3 regions of the Streptomyces sp. NPDC085596 genome follow, and region 1 is predicted to be linked to each of the others. Evidence: riboswitches for the same ligand, from Rfam matches in the RefSeq annotation. Region 1 holds a riboswitch; each other region holds the start of a gene.
The links. Region 1 has a riboswitch for cyclic di-AMP ahead of ACIGA3_RS09425 (M23 family metallopeptidase). Riboswitches for the same ligand answer to the same signal wherever they lie in the genome.

Region 1 (4,314 bases):
CGCCCCGCGCGACGGCGCCCTGCCCGAGGTCATCGGGGACGAGCTGCGCGAGGTCGTCGTCGAGGAGGTCCCGGCGCGCGCCCTGATGGCCGCCTACCGGCTCCCGGAGGACGGCACGCGCGCGTCCGACGCGGCCGACCTCGCCCTCACCGTCCTCGGCGGCGGCGAGTCCTCCCGCCTCTACAACCGCCTGGTGCGCCGCGACCGCACCGCCGTCGCCGCCGGGTTCGGGCTGCTCCGCCTGGCCGGAGCGCCCTCGCTGGGCTGGCTGGACGTGAAGACCTCCGGCGACGTCGAGGTGCCGGTCATCGAGACCGCCATCGACGAGGAGCTGGCCCGCTTCGCGGAGGAGGGCCCGACCCCGGAGGAAATGGAGCGCGCCCAGGCCCAGTTGGAGCGCGAATGGCTGGACCGGCTCGGCACGGTCGCGGGCCGCGCCGACGAACTGTGCCGGTACGCCGTCCTGTTCGGCGACCCGCAGCTCGCCCTCAACGCCGTACAGCGCGTCCTGGAGGTGACCCCGGAGGAGGTCCGCGAGGTCGCCAAGGCCCGCCTGCGCCCGGACAACCGCGCCGTGCTCGTCTACGAGCCGAAGTCCCCGGAGGCGGTCGAGGACACCGACCTGCCCGACGACCCGGAGCACGAAGCCACCGTAGAGGCCGGCAACGACGACGAGGAGACGGCCAAGTGACCGAGCTCGCCCCCATGGAGTTCCACCCCCAGCCGCAGGCCGGCGAGGCCAGGCCGTGGGCGTTCCCGGCCCCCGAGCGAGGCACGCTGGACAACGGCCTGACCGTGCTGCGCTGCCATCGCCCCGGCCAGCAGGTCGTCGCCGTCGAGGTACTGCTCGACGCCCCCCTGGACGCCGAACCGGCCGGTCTCGACGGCGTCGCCACCATCATGGCGCGAGCCTTCTCCGAGGGCACCGACAAGGACTCCGCCGAGGAGTTCGCCGCCGAACTGGAGCGCGCCGGCGCCACCCTGGACGCGCACGCCGACCACCCCGGGGTCCGGCTCAGCCTGGAGGTGCCCGCCTCCCGCCTGGAGAAGGGCCTCAATCTGCTCGCGGACGCCCTGCGCGCCCCCGCCTTCGCGGAGAGCGAGATCGAGCGCCTGGTCCGCAACCGCCTGGACGAGATCCCGCACGAGCTGGCCAGCCCGGCCCGGCGCGCCGCCAAGGAGCTGTCCAAGGAGCTGTTCCCGGCCTCCGCGCGCATGTCCCGGCCGCGCCAGGGCACCGAGGAGACCGTCGAGAAGATCGACGCGGGCGCCGTCCGCGCCTTCTACGACCGCCATGTGCGCCCCGCCACCGCCACCGCGGTGGTCGTGGGCGACCTCGACGGCATCGACCTCGACGCGCTGCTCGCCGACACCCTGGGCGCCTGGACGGGTACGCCCGGCCAGGCCCGCCCCGTGCCGCCGGTGACCGCCGACGACACCGGCCGCGTGGTCATCGTGGACCGGCCCGGCGCCGTGCAGACCCAGCTGCTCATCGGCCGGATCGGCTCCGACCGGCACGACCGCGTGTGGCCCGCCCAGGTGCTCGGCACGTACTGCCTCGGCGGCACCCTCACCTCCCGCCTGGACCGCGTCCTGCGCGAGGAGAAGGGCTACACCTACGGCGTGCGCTCCTTCGGCCAGGTGCTGCGCTCCGCCCCGGACGGCACCGGCGCCTCGATGCTCGCCATCAGCGGCTCCGTGGACACCCCGAACACGGGCCCCGCGCTCGCGGACCTGTGGACGGTGCTGCACACCCTGGCCGCCGAGGGCCTGACCGACGCCGAGCGGGACGTGGCCGTGCAGAACCTCGTCGGCGTGGCCCCGCTGAAGTACGAGACGGCCGCCGCCGTCGCCGGCACCCTCGCGGACCAGGTCGAGCAGCATCTGCCGGACGACTTCCAGGCTGAGCTGTACCGCACGCTCGCCGCCACCGGCACCGTGGAGGCCACGGCCGCCGTGGTGAACGCCTTCCCGGCCGACCGGCTGGTCACGGTCCTGGTCGGCGACGCCGCCCAGATCAAGGAGCCCGTCGAGGCGCTCGGCATCGGCGAGGTCAAGGTGGTCTCGGCCGAGTAGCCGAGCAGGCACACGCGAGTGGGCCCTGATGGCACATGAGTCGTCAGGGCCCACACGTGTGTTCGAGAGTGTGCTCGAACACCGGCCCCCAAATGTCCGGATTGGGGCAGAGGTTCCCCCTCGGGCGTGTGGGATGCGCTACAAAAGTCGGGACTCGTTTGAAGATCCGCTCCCGTCCCCTTTAGCTTCTTCCGGGCTGTTCGTCAGGCAGTGCGCCGCGTCCGCGGCACCGGACAGTCATCGCCGAGTCCCCCGTAGGGGGAGCCGGGGACCCACCGCAGTCCCTGGGGTGAATCGGGCGCCCGCGCGGATGCGAGGGCGGCCGTAGGAGACCTTCCTGCTCCGAACCCGTCAGCTAACCCGGTAGGCGAGAGGGAAGGAAAGGACCAGCCAGCTCATGGCGTTCATGTGCGCCGCCGGGAAGCACCGCAAGCCCGGCCGGGTCAAGCGCACCACCGCAACTGCGGCCGGTGTCGCGGCCCTCGCCACCGGTGTCGTCGGCACCCTCGCGGCCTCCCCGGCACTCGCCGCGGACAACTCCGTCGAGAACACCGGCCTCACCCCCGTCATCACCGTCAGCGACACCCTCGCCGACGAGATCGCCGCGCAGGCCACCGCCCAGAAGGCGGCCGCCGAGCGCAAGGCCGCCGAGGAGGCCGCGGAGCGCGCCGCCGCCGAGCGGGCCCGCGAGGCCAAGGAGCGCGCCGCCCGCAAGGCCGAGCGCGAGCGCCTCAACTCCTTCGTCATGCCGGTCACCGGCTCCTATGTCTCCACCGCCTACAAGTCCGGCGGCACCCTGTGGTCGTCCGGTTCGCACACCGGTATCGACTTCCACGCCGCCAGCGGCACCGCGGTCCACGCGGCCGGCGCCGGGACCGTGGTCTCCACCGGCTGGGGCGGGGCGTACGGCAACGAGATCGTGATCAGGATGGCCGACGGCATGTACACCCAGTACGGCCACCTGTCGTCCATCGGCGTCGGCGTGGGCCAGCGGGTCGTCCCCGGCCAGCAGATCGCCCTGTCCGGCGCCACCGGCAACGTCACCGGCCCGCATCTGCACTTCGAGGCCCGTACCGGCCCCGAGTACGGGTCCGACATCGACCCCGTCGCCTACCTCCGCAAGCACGGCGTGAACGTCTGACCCCGATCTTTTCGAAAGCCCCGGCCCACCAGGCCGGGGCTTTCGCCGTTTCCGGAGCTCTTTCCCCGGCCGCTGTCCAAAAAATAGCCATGGATTCCGGTCCGCCATCGGAAATCGCCGCGCATTGCCATAGAGTCACGGAACAGACGCGGTCATCGGCGTTTCGCGGGGATTAAGGCGGAGGTGGGTCATGCGTATTCCGGCGCACACGGTGTGCACGGCGATCCGGGACGACATCGTCGCCGGGGTCCACGAGCGCGGCGGCCGGCTCACCGAAGAGGTCCTCGCCCGTCGCTACGGAGTCTCCCGTGTCCCCGTCCGCGAGGCGCTGCGAACCCTGGAGGCCGAGGGCTTCGTCGTGACCCGGCGGCACGCGGGCGCCTGCGTGGCCGAGCCCACCGAGCAGGAGGCCGCCGACCTGCTGGAGATGCGTCTGCTGCTGGAGCCGCTCGGTGCCGCGCGGGCCGCCCAGCGGCGCACCGAGGCCCATCTGAAGGTGCTGCGCGGCCTGGTCAGACTGGGGCAGGAGCGGGCGCGGCTCGGCAACAGCGACGACCTGCGCGCGCTGGACGGCTGGTTCCACGAGACGCTCGCCCAGGCGTGCGGCAGCCATGCGCTGACCTCGGCGCTCACCCAGCTCCGCCACAAGATCGCCTGGATGTACACAGTGGACGGGCCGGCGAGCCTCCCGGAGACCTGGGCGGAGCACGGCGCGATCGTGGACGCGGTGGCGCGCGGCGACGGCGAGCGCGCGCGGGCGGTCACGGCGCTGCACACCGAGCGCGCGACGCTCGCGCACCGGCTGCGGACCGCCGCCGACCGTGTCCGGCACACGCAACACGCTGTAAACACAGCGGGACTCCGGAATTAACACGGGCGCTGTATACAAAGAGGGATATTCGCGTACCGGGCAATTGTGCTGCCCTTTTCCGGCGTGCCGCCAATTGCCGACGGCGCGCTTTTCGTGGTGCCTGAATTCCCTGCACCGAAAGCGCCAAAAGTGCGGAAAACGCAGAAGCCGCGCCGCCCGCAAAGGGGTGACGCGGCTTCCGCCGAGGATCGGTCAGACCGTCTCGGGCAGCTCGTCCAGGCCCTCG
Region 2 (4,314 bases), on a different contig from region 1:
CCCGCGCGAGGACCAGGACGACTTCCGGGACTGGGCGGGCATGATGATCCGGCACGGCGGCGGGCCCAGGGGCGGGGTGGCGCGTTCGGTGAAGAAGATGCGCGGCTATCTCGCGGACCTCATCCACCGCAAGCGCCAGGCACTCCCCGCCGAACCCGAGCCCGGCGAGGACCTGATCTCGGCGCTCATCCGGGCCTCCGACCACGGCGAGCACCTCACCGAGAACGAGGCCGCCGCCATGGCCTTCATCCTGCTCTTCGCCGGCTTCGAGACCACCGTCAACCTCATCGGCAACGGCACCTACGCCCTGCTCACCCACCCCGGGGAGCGCAGGCGGCTCCAGCTCTCGCTGGCCGCCGGGGAGACCGGACTGCTCCAGACCGGGGTGGAGGAACTGCTGCGCTACGACGGCCCGGTGGAGCTGGCGACCTGGCGTTACGCAACCGGGCCGCTCACCATCGGCGGCCAGGACATCGCGGCCGGGGACCCGGTGCTGGTGGTCCTCGCGGCGGCGGACCGCGACCCGGAGCGGTTCGCCGACCCGGACCTGCTGGACCTCGGCCGCCGCGACAACCAGCACCTGGGGTACGGGCACGGCATCCACTACTGCCTGGGCGCCCCGCTCGCCCGGCTGGAGGGCCAGACCGCGCTGGCCACCCTGCTCACCCGGCTCCCGGACCTGCGCCTGGCGGCCGATCCGGCCGAACTGCGCTGGCGCGGCGGGCTCATCATGCGTGGACTGCGCACACTGCCGGTGGAGTTCACACCGGTCGGTCCCAGTCGTGAAAGCGCACATGACGGACGTTCAACTATGTGATCTTCACGTGATCTGTGCGGCATGAACTTGTGACAAGCGATCGTCTGCCGATACGTTCACCCATCAGTGTGGCGCCGAGCACCACTTGCCACGCCGTACTGCTGTCGCACGAAAGGCAACCGCATGCTCTCCGGGAACGGTAGGCACCGTCGACCCCGCCAGGCTCCGGCGCTCCTCGTCGCGGCCGGCGTGACCACGTCCGCCATCGCCATCCCGCTCCTCGGGGCGGCGAGCGCGAACGCGGCCGACGGCACCACCTGGGACAAGGTCGCCGAGTGCGAGAGCGGTGGCTCCTGGAGCGCCGACACCGGCAACGGTTACTACGGCGGCCTCCAGATATCCCAGGACGACTGGGACAAGTACGGCGGCACGCAGTACGCGGCCAGCGCCGACCAGGCCAGCCGTTCGCAGCAGATCTCGGTGGCCGAGAAGATCCTCGACGAGCAGGGCACCACCCACTGGGCCACCTGCGCCCTGCTCGCCGGACTGACCTCCAACTCCGGCTCGGTGGACGTCGACACGGGCGTGAGCGAGTCCCCGTCCGCGGACCAGGACGGCTCCGGCGGCGGTACCGACAAGGCGGACGAGACCCCCGACGCGGGCGCTTCGTCCGATGATTCCGACTCGTCCGGACTGGGGAATTCGTCCCCCTCGTCCGACTCCTCCGCCAAGGAGACCGGCAAGCCGTCCGCGAGCGCCGAGGAGAAGGCCGGTTCCGGCCACTCCGGCAAGGACACCGACACCTCCCGCTCCGGCGCCTCGGCGCCCGCGGCCTCCGGCGGTGGGTACAAGGGTGGCGGTTCGGCCTCCAGTGCCCCCGCGGCCAAGGAGTCGGACGACTCGTGGGAGGCCGGCGGCTCCTGGAGCCTGGTCGACACCGGTGACCTCGGTGGCGGTGGCCGTCACCGCGGGGGCAGCGCCGAGGAGAGCGTGACGGGCGGTCAGCACGCGGCCGGAACGGGCCGCCATGCCACCGCCTCCCCGACCACCTACACCGTCCGTGACGGTGACACGCTCGGCTCCATCGCCGACTCCCTTGACGTGGACGGCGGGTGGGAGGCGCTCTACTCCGCGAACAAGCAGGCCATCGGCTCCGACCCGAACCATGTCGACCCCGGTCAGACCCTGAAAGTGCCGGGCGAAACGGACGCCGAATAGCGGAATCTGACACCCACTATCCTCTTATATGTCCCATTTGGCGAAAGTGTGGGATGACTCTCAGAAGCCCTGATCGTCTTTGAATTTCGCCGCGACGCGTGTCTACGGTCGGGACCGCTCGTCACCACGAGCACCCGTGGCCGCAACGCCGAATCCTGCCAGCGGCCCTCGGGGACAACCGTCGCGTCAAGCGCCGTAGGCAGGAGCGGGGGACCCAAGGTAAGTGCCCGAACCGGTGATTGACGCCGGTTGGGGCTTGGGGTGAAGCCACGCCTTCCGGGAGTACGAGGGAGGGGTGGCCGGGCAACTCAACCGGCCCGAACCCGACAGCTCACCTCGCAGGCGTCGGTGAGGGGATCGATCCATGCTGTTCTCCAGCAAGGGCAAGCACCGTCGCCCGTCCAAGACCGTCCGTGTCCTCGCGCTCGCCGGTGTCGCCGGCGCGGCCGTCGCGGGCCCGGTGATGGCGTCGGGCAGTGCCTCCGCCGCCACCGGCTCCGAGTGGGACGCCGTCGCCCAGTGCGAGTCGGGCGGCAACTGGTCCATCAACACCGGCAACGGGTACTACGGCGGTCTGCAGTTCTCCGCCTCCACCTGGGCCGCGTACGGCGGCACGCAGTACGCCGCCACCGCCGACAAGGCGGGCAAGGAGCAGCAGATCACCGTCGCCGAGAAGGTGCTCTCCGCCCAGGGCAAGGGCGCCTGGCCGGTCTGCGGCACGGGCCTGTCCAGCACGCCGTACAGCGGCTCCGCCGCCCCGGCGAGCCCGGCTCCCGCCACGGAGAGCAAGACGGAGGACAAGGCCGCGGCCGTCACCTCCGACCGCGCCGCCGACGAGCAGACCGCTTCCCGCTCCACCGAGCGCCCGGCCGCGAGCAAGACCGTCACCACCCCGACCGGTGAGAAGGTCGAGAAGGGCGACGGCGAGTACAAGGTCGTCAAGGGCGACACGCTCAGCTCCATCGCCACGAAGCACGGTGTCAAGGGCGGCTGGAAGAAGCTGTTCGACCTGAACAAGGACATCGTGAAGAAGGCCGACCTCATCTACCCCGGCCAGATGCTGCACCTGAAGTAACCGCGACCCGCTCACGGGACCGGCCCCCGACCCGTCCGGCCCCGTGAGCTCCCGGTCCCCTGACGGACCCCCGCCCCGGTACGCGTTCCCCCCGCGCGCCGGGGCGGTGCGCGTTCCCCCGGCGGGTCCCATCGCCCAGAACCCTTTGCCCGGACCCTTTGCCCGGACCGTTTGCCCGGACCCTTTGTTCCGGGCGTGAACAATGGGTACGGTCTCCCTGCACCACCCCGTTCACAGGGCGGTCGGTCGATGGCCGGCACCCCTGGGACGGTTAGGCTCTAGGCGCAAGGCATGCCATCCGGCATCCGCCGCGCACTCATTGCGTCACATCCACGAAGGAGATGCTCGTGCCGTCCATCGACGTCGTCGTAGCTCGGGAAATCCTGGACTCCCGAGGCAACCCCACGGTCGAGGTCGAGGTCGGCCTCGACGACGGCAGCACGGGCCGTGCCGCCGTCCCGTCCGGCGCCTCCACCGGTGCCTTCGAGGCCATCGAGCTGCGTGACGGTGACCCGAACCGCTACCAGGGCAAGGGTGTCGAGAAGGCCGTCCTCGCCGTCATCGAGCAGATCGGCCCGGAGCTGGTCGGCTACGACGCCACCGAGCAGCGCCTGATCGACCAGGCCATGTTCGACCTGGACGCCACCGACAACAAGGGCTCGCTCGGCGCCAACGCCATCCTCGGCGTCTCCCTCGCCGTCGCCCACGCCGCCTCCGAGGCCAGCGACCTGCCGCTCTTCCGCTACCTGGGCGGCCCCAACGCGCACCTGCTGCCGGTGCCGATGATGAACATCCTGAACGGCGGCTCGCACGCCGACTCCAACGTGGACATCCAGGAGTTCATGATCGCTCCGATCGGCGCGGAGTCCTTCTCCGAGGCCGTCCGCTGGGGCGCCGAGGTCTACCACACCCTCAAGAAGGTCCTGAAGAACAAGGGCCTCGCCACCGGCCTCGGCGACGAGGGCGGCTTCGCCCCGAACCTCGGCTCCAACCGTGAGGCCCTCGACCTCATCCTCGAGGCCATCAAGGAAGCCGGCTACACCCCCGGCGAGCAGATCGCCCTCGCGCTCGACGTCGCCGCCTCCGAGTTCTACAAGGACGGCAAGTACCTCTTCGAGGGCAAGGAGCGCTCCGCCGCCGAGATGACGGAGTACTACGAGGAGCTGGTGGCGGCCTACCCGCTGGTCTCCATCGAGGACCCGCTGTTCGAGGACGACTGGGCCGGCTGGAAGGTCCTGACCGACCGCATCGGCGACAAGGTCCA
Region 3 (4,314 bases), on a different contig from region 1:
CGCCCTCGGCTCGCTGCGCGCCCGCCGCCTGGCCCGCGACCACGCCCGCCGCTGCTTCGGCGGACGCCCGGCCGCGCGCGCCGTGGTCCGCTACGAGAGCGACGCCACCGAACTGGCCCTCCTGCGCCACCGCGCCCGCGCCGGCCGCGTCGGCACCGAGTTCGCCGCACGGGAACGCGAACTGCTGGCCGCGCTGTGGCAGCGCCGGCACTCCTCCCGCCCGGCCCTGGAGTACGCGGCCCGCGTCACGGCCCCGCCGCCGTCCCCGGTCCCGTACTGGCAGCGGTACGGCCACCCGGCCCCGCCGTACGCGGGCTACAACCCGTACCGCACGTAGGGAGTCGGGGACGGTAGCGCTTCAGGGGCGGGGGCCGGTAAGGCATCCCGGCGGCGAGTGCCCACCCGAGGGGCGCACCCCGTCCAGCCTCAGGCCGACGCCTCCGTCAACCGGTCCAGCTCCGCCTGAGTCAGCGTCAGCTCGGCCACGTCCACGAGGGCCGGGAGCTGGTCGACCGTGCGGGCCGAGGCGATGGGGGCGGCGACCGTGGGCTGGGCGGCGAGCCAGGCGAGGGCGACGGTGGCGACGGCGGTGTCGTGGGCGGCGGCGACCTCGTCCAGCGCCGCCAGGACCTTCTGGCCGCGCTCGGAGTCGAGGTGCTTGGCGGCCGAGCCGGCGCGGGCGCTGTCGACCGTCGTACCGGGCCGGTACTTGCCGGTGAGGAAGCCGGAGGCGAGCGCGAAGTACGGGACGGCCGACAGGCCCTCGCGGGCGGCGACGTCCTGGAGCGGGCCCTCGTAGGTGTCGCGGGAGACCAGGTTGTAGTGGGGCTGGAGGGCGACATAGCGGGCCAGGCCCGCACGGTCGGAGAAGTCCAGGGACTCCTTCAGCCGCTCGGCGCTGATGTTGGAGGCGCCGATGTAGCGGACCTTGCCCGCCCGCACCAGCTCGTCCAGCGCGCCGATGATCTCCTCGACCGGCACCTCGGGCTGGTCGAAGTGGGTGTAGTAGAGGTCGATGTGGTCGGTGCCCAGGCGGCGCAGGGAGGCGTCGGCGGCGGCCTTGATGTTGGCGGCGCCCAGGCCCTTGTAGTCGGGGTGCTGGCTGACCTTGGTGGCGATGACGACCCGGTCGCGGGCACCGCGCGCCCGCATCCACTCACCGATGAGCGTCTCGGACTCGCCGCCCTTGTTGCCCTCGACCCAGGCCGAGTAGGCGTCGGCGGTGTCGATGAAGTTGCCGCCCGCGGCGAGGTAGGCGTCGAGGACGGCGAAGGACGTGTCCCGGTCGGCGGTCCAGCCGAAGACGTTGCCGCCGAGGGCGAGCGGGAAGACCTCGAGGGAGGAGGAGCCGAGTTTGCGCAGAGAAGCAGTCATGTCTCTTCTCAACGATCACTCGGGTCCCGCCCATTCCGGTTCCGGGCAAGGACCCGGTCAAACTCCGGCCGGGTACCTCAGGGGGTGAGGCCCTTGCCGCGCAGCCAGGCGCCGGGGTCGATGCCGGTGGGCTGGCCGCCGGGGTGGACCTCCAGGTGGAGGTGCGCGCCGGTGACGTTGCCGGTGGCGCCGACGCGGCCGATGACCTCGCCGGTGGAGACCTTCTGACCGGTGCTGACGTTGATCGAGGACTGGTGGCAGAACCAGAGCTCGGTGCCGTCGTCGAGGGTGAGGATCGTGCGGTAGCCGTACGCCCCGGCCCAGCCGGCCTCGGTGATCGTGCCGCTGTGGATCGCCTTGATCAGCGTGCCGGTGGGCGCGGCGAAGTCGAGACCGGTGTGGTACCCGGAGGACCACAGCGCCCCGGCCTGCCCGAAGGTCGAGGTGATCGTGTACGAGGAGGTCGGCAGCGTGTACTGCTTGGCCAGCGTGGCCAGGCGGGCCGCCTCGGCCTTCTGCTCGGCGTCGGCCTCCGCCTTCTCCTTGGCCTCGGCGGCCTTCGTGGCGGCTTCCTTCGCGGCCTTGGCGGCGGCGTCGGCGGCCTGCTGGTCGGCCTTGGCGACGGCGGCGGCGGTGGCGCGGCTGTCGGCCTTGCTCTGCTGCCGCTCGGCCTGGGCCATGATCCGGCTGCGCAGCGCCTCGCCCGCGTCGGAGGCGGAGTCGTCACTGGCGGCGGTGGCCGTGGCGGTGGCGACGCCGGTGAGGGAGGCGGCGGGCGCGTCCGTGTGGTGCCCGTCGATCAGGGAGTCCACGGAGGGCAGGTCGGGCAGGGCGATGGACACGGGCGGCTTGCCGGTGTTGGCGCTGGCCATGCCGCCCGCGCCGACGGCGGCGATGACGCCGACGCCGAGGACGGTGGAGCTGCGGGCGAGTCCGCCGCCGCGCTGCTTGGCCACCCGGTGGCGGCCGCGTACGGCAGGACCGAGGGAAACGGACTCCTCGGTGGGGTTCCACTCCTCCCACGCGCCGTCTTCGGCACGGGGGGCGCCGTAGGCGAAGGGTTCACTCGCGTCCGGCGCGAACGGGGCTTGTGGGGCAGGCCGGTTGGACGCCACGCGGGCGCACTCCTCTCCTCCTCCGCCTACCGGGTTAGCTGACGGGTTCGGAGCAGGAAGGTCTCCTACGCGCGTAAACCCGGCGTGCTCCGAGAGCGGTGCACGGCGGATCGGGCGCGATTCACCCCAAGTTGGTGGGTCCCCGGTTCCCTCGCGGGATTCGGCGTGTGCGCACGGCGCCGTCTCTGCTGACGGCTGTAACGACCGCGCTGCGTTATCGAACGTTAATAGACACGCGCACTGGATTCCAAGCCCGTTCGGCTTGATCGTTTGACGTTCTGGAGGGGTGCGTACCGGTCAGGAACGGCGTGAACAGGGCGAGTTGACCACGCTTCAGGAGTCACAGGAGTTTTGCTGGTGACTCAAAAACGCCATCCGCCCCGGAAAACACTCAGGGCCGGAATCCGTTTTACTGGATTCCGGCCCTGAGTTTCAGTAGCGGGGACAGGATTTGAACCTGCGACCTCTGGGTTATGAGCCCAGCGAGCTACCGAGCTGCTCCACCCCGCGTCGTTGTGTCTCAAGCATACGTCATCCGCGGGGTCCGACGCACACACGCTGCCGTGACGTGGGCCTCAGTGCGGAAGGTGAGCGTTCGGCAGCTGTGCGAGAGCGGCGTACTCGGGCACCGTCACCACCTCCACGCCCCCGGCGCCGAGCACTCCGGCGCCGTCGGCCGCGGTGACGAAGGTGTCCGGCTCACGCCAGGCGGTGACCACCCGGCGCACCCCGGCCGCCAGGATCAGCCCGGCGCAGGGGACGGGCCGGGAGGCGCGGTGGGCGCAGGGCTCCAGGCTGCTGTAGACGGTGGCGCCGGGCAGGCGCGGGTCGGCCGGGTCCAGCTTGGCGAGCGCGGCCTCCTCGGCGTGGACCACCGGGTCGCCGTCCTCGCGGGAGTGTCCGCGCGCCAGCTCGGTGCCGTCCGCCGCGACGATGACCGCGCCCACGCTGAAGGCCGTGTCCGAGGGCGGGCAGAGCGCTGCCAGCTCACAGGCGGTGCGCAGCCAGTGCCGGTCGGCGGCGGTGTCCAGCGGACCGGTGCCGGGGGCGGTGGGCTCGTACCGCATCAGGACGACGTCCTCGATCCGGCGACTGCCGGTCAGCCGCAGCCGGCCGCCCTGGTAGGCGCCGGGGCCGAAGAGGCGGGGGGCGGCCGGGTCGCCGACGAAGAGCGGGGCGAGGACCAGTTGGAGTTCGTCGGCGAGGCCCTGCTGGAGGAGCTGGGTGTGCACGGTGCCGCCGCCCTCGACCATCAGCCGCCGCACTCCGCGCACGTCGTGCAGATGCGCCAGCAGCGCCCGCCAGTCGAGGCCGGTGCCGAGCGGGACCACGTCGGCGGTGTCCCCGAGGAGGCCCGCGGCCCGCTTCGCCCCCGCGTCGGTCGTGTAGACGAGCTTCTCCCCGCCGAAGTGCCAGAAATTGGCACTCGGGTCGAGATCACCGGAGCCGGTCACGGTCACCTTCAGCGGGTACTCGGCCCGCCCCTCCGCCACCCGTCCGGCCCGTCGCTCGGCCGAGTTGACCAGGAGCCGGGGGTTGTCGGCCCGGATCGTCCCGGCCCCCACGAGGATCGCGTCCACCGACGCCCGCACCTCGTCCACCCGGTCGAAGTCGGCGGGGCTGGACAGCAGCAGCCGCTCGGGCCCGGTGTCGTCCAGGTACCCGTCGAGGGAGACGGCGGCGGACAGCAGGACATGGGGGTAGGGCATCGACGCGCTCTCTCCGGACTCTTGGCTCTACGGGCGTGCACCCCTTTGTACTCGGTACCGGTGCGCACGCTCCCCAGGCCGGGGATGAGTACGGCTACTCATCCCCGGGCGCGCCC

Region 2: linked by a shared signal. The riboswitch ahead of ACIGA3_RS29780 (transglycosylase family protein) and the one ahead of ACIGA3_RS09425 (M23 family metallopeptidase) in region 1 are both predicted to bind cyclic di-AMP.
Region 3: linked by a shared signal. The riboswitch ahead of ACIGA3_RS18685 (M23 family metallopeptidase) and the one ahead of ACIGA3_RS09425 (M23 family metallopeptidase) in region 1 are both predicted to bind cyclic di-AMP.

Annotation. Positions count from the first base shown of each region.
Region 1 covers NZ_JBITTC010000002.1:861,055-865,368, reverse strand. The annotation lists gene ACIGA3_RS09435 (M16 family metallopeptidase) at 1-691, shown strand, start outside; gene ACIGA3_RS09430 (M16 family metallopeptidase) at 688-2,076, shown strand; cyclic di-AMP (ydaO/yuaA leader) riboswitch at 2,308-2,461, shown strand; gene ACIGA3_RS09425 (M23 family metallopeptidase) at 2,474-3,217, shown strand; gene ACIGA3_RS09420 (GntR family transcriptional regulator) at 3,408-4,088, shown strand; gene ACIGA3_RS09415 (HPr family phosphocarrier protein) at 4,281-4,314, opposite strand, start outside.
Region 2 covers NZ_JBITTC010000013.1:84,729-89,042, reverse strand. The annotation lists gene ACIGA3_RS29790 (cytochrome P450) at 1-817, shown strand, start outside; gene ACIGA3_RS29785 (transglycosylase family protein) at 941-1,975, shown strand; cyclic di-AMP (ydaO/yuaA leader) riboswitch at 2,157-2,335, shown strand; gene ACIGA3_RS29780 (transglycosylase family protein) at 2,340-3,050, shown strand; gene eno (phosphopyruvate hydratase) at 3,398-4,314, shown strand, end outside.
Region 3 covers NZ_JBITTC010000005.1:556,183-560,496, reverse strand. The annotation lists gene ACIGA3_RS18695 (PrsW family intramembrane metalloprotease) at 1-337, shown strand, start outside; gene ACIGA3_RS18690 (aldo/keto reductase) at 427-1,374, opposite strand; gene ACIGA3_RS18685 (M23 family metallopeptidase) at 1,452-2,489, opposite strand; cyclic di-AMP (ydaO/yuaA leader) riboswitch at 2,497-2,665, opposite strand; tRNA gene ACIGA3_RS18680 (tRNA-Met) at 2,926-2,999, opposite strand; gene ACIGA3_RS18675 (dihydrofolate reductase family protein) at 3,065-4,198, opposite strand.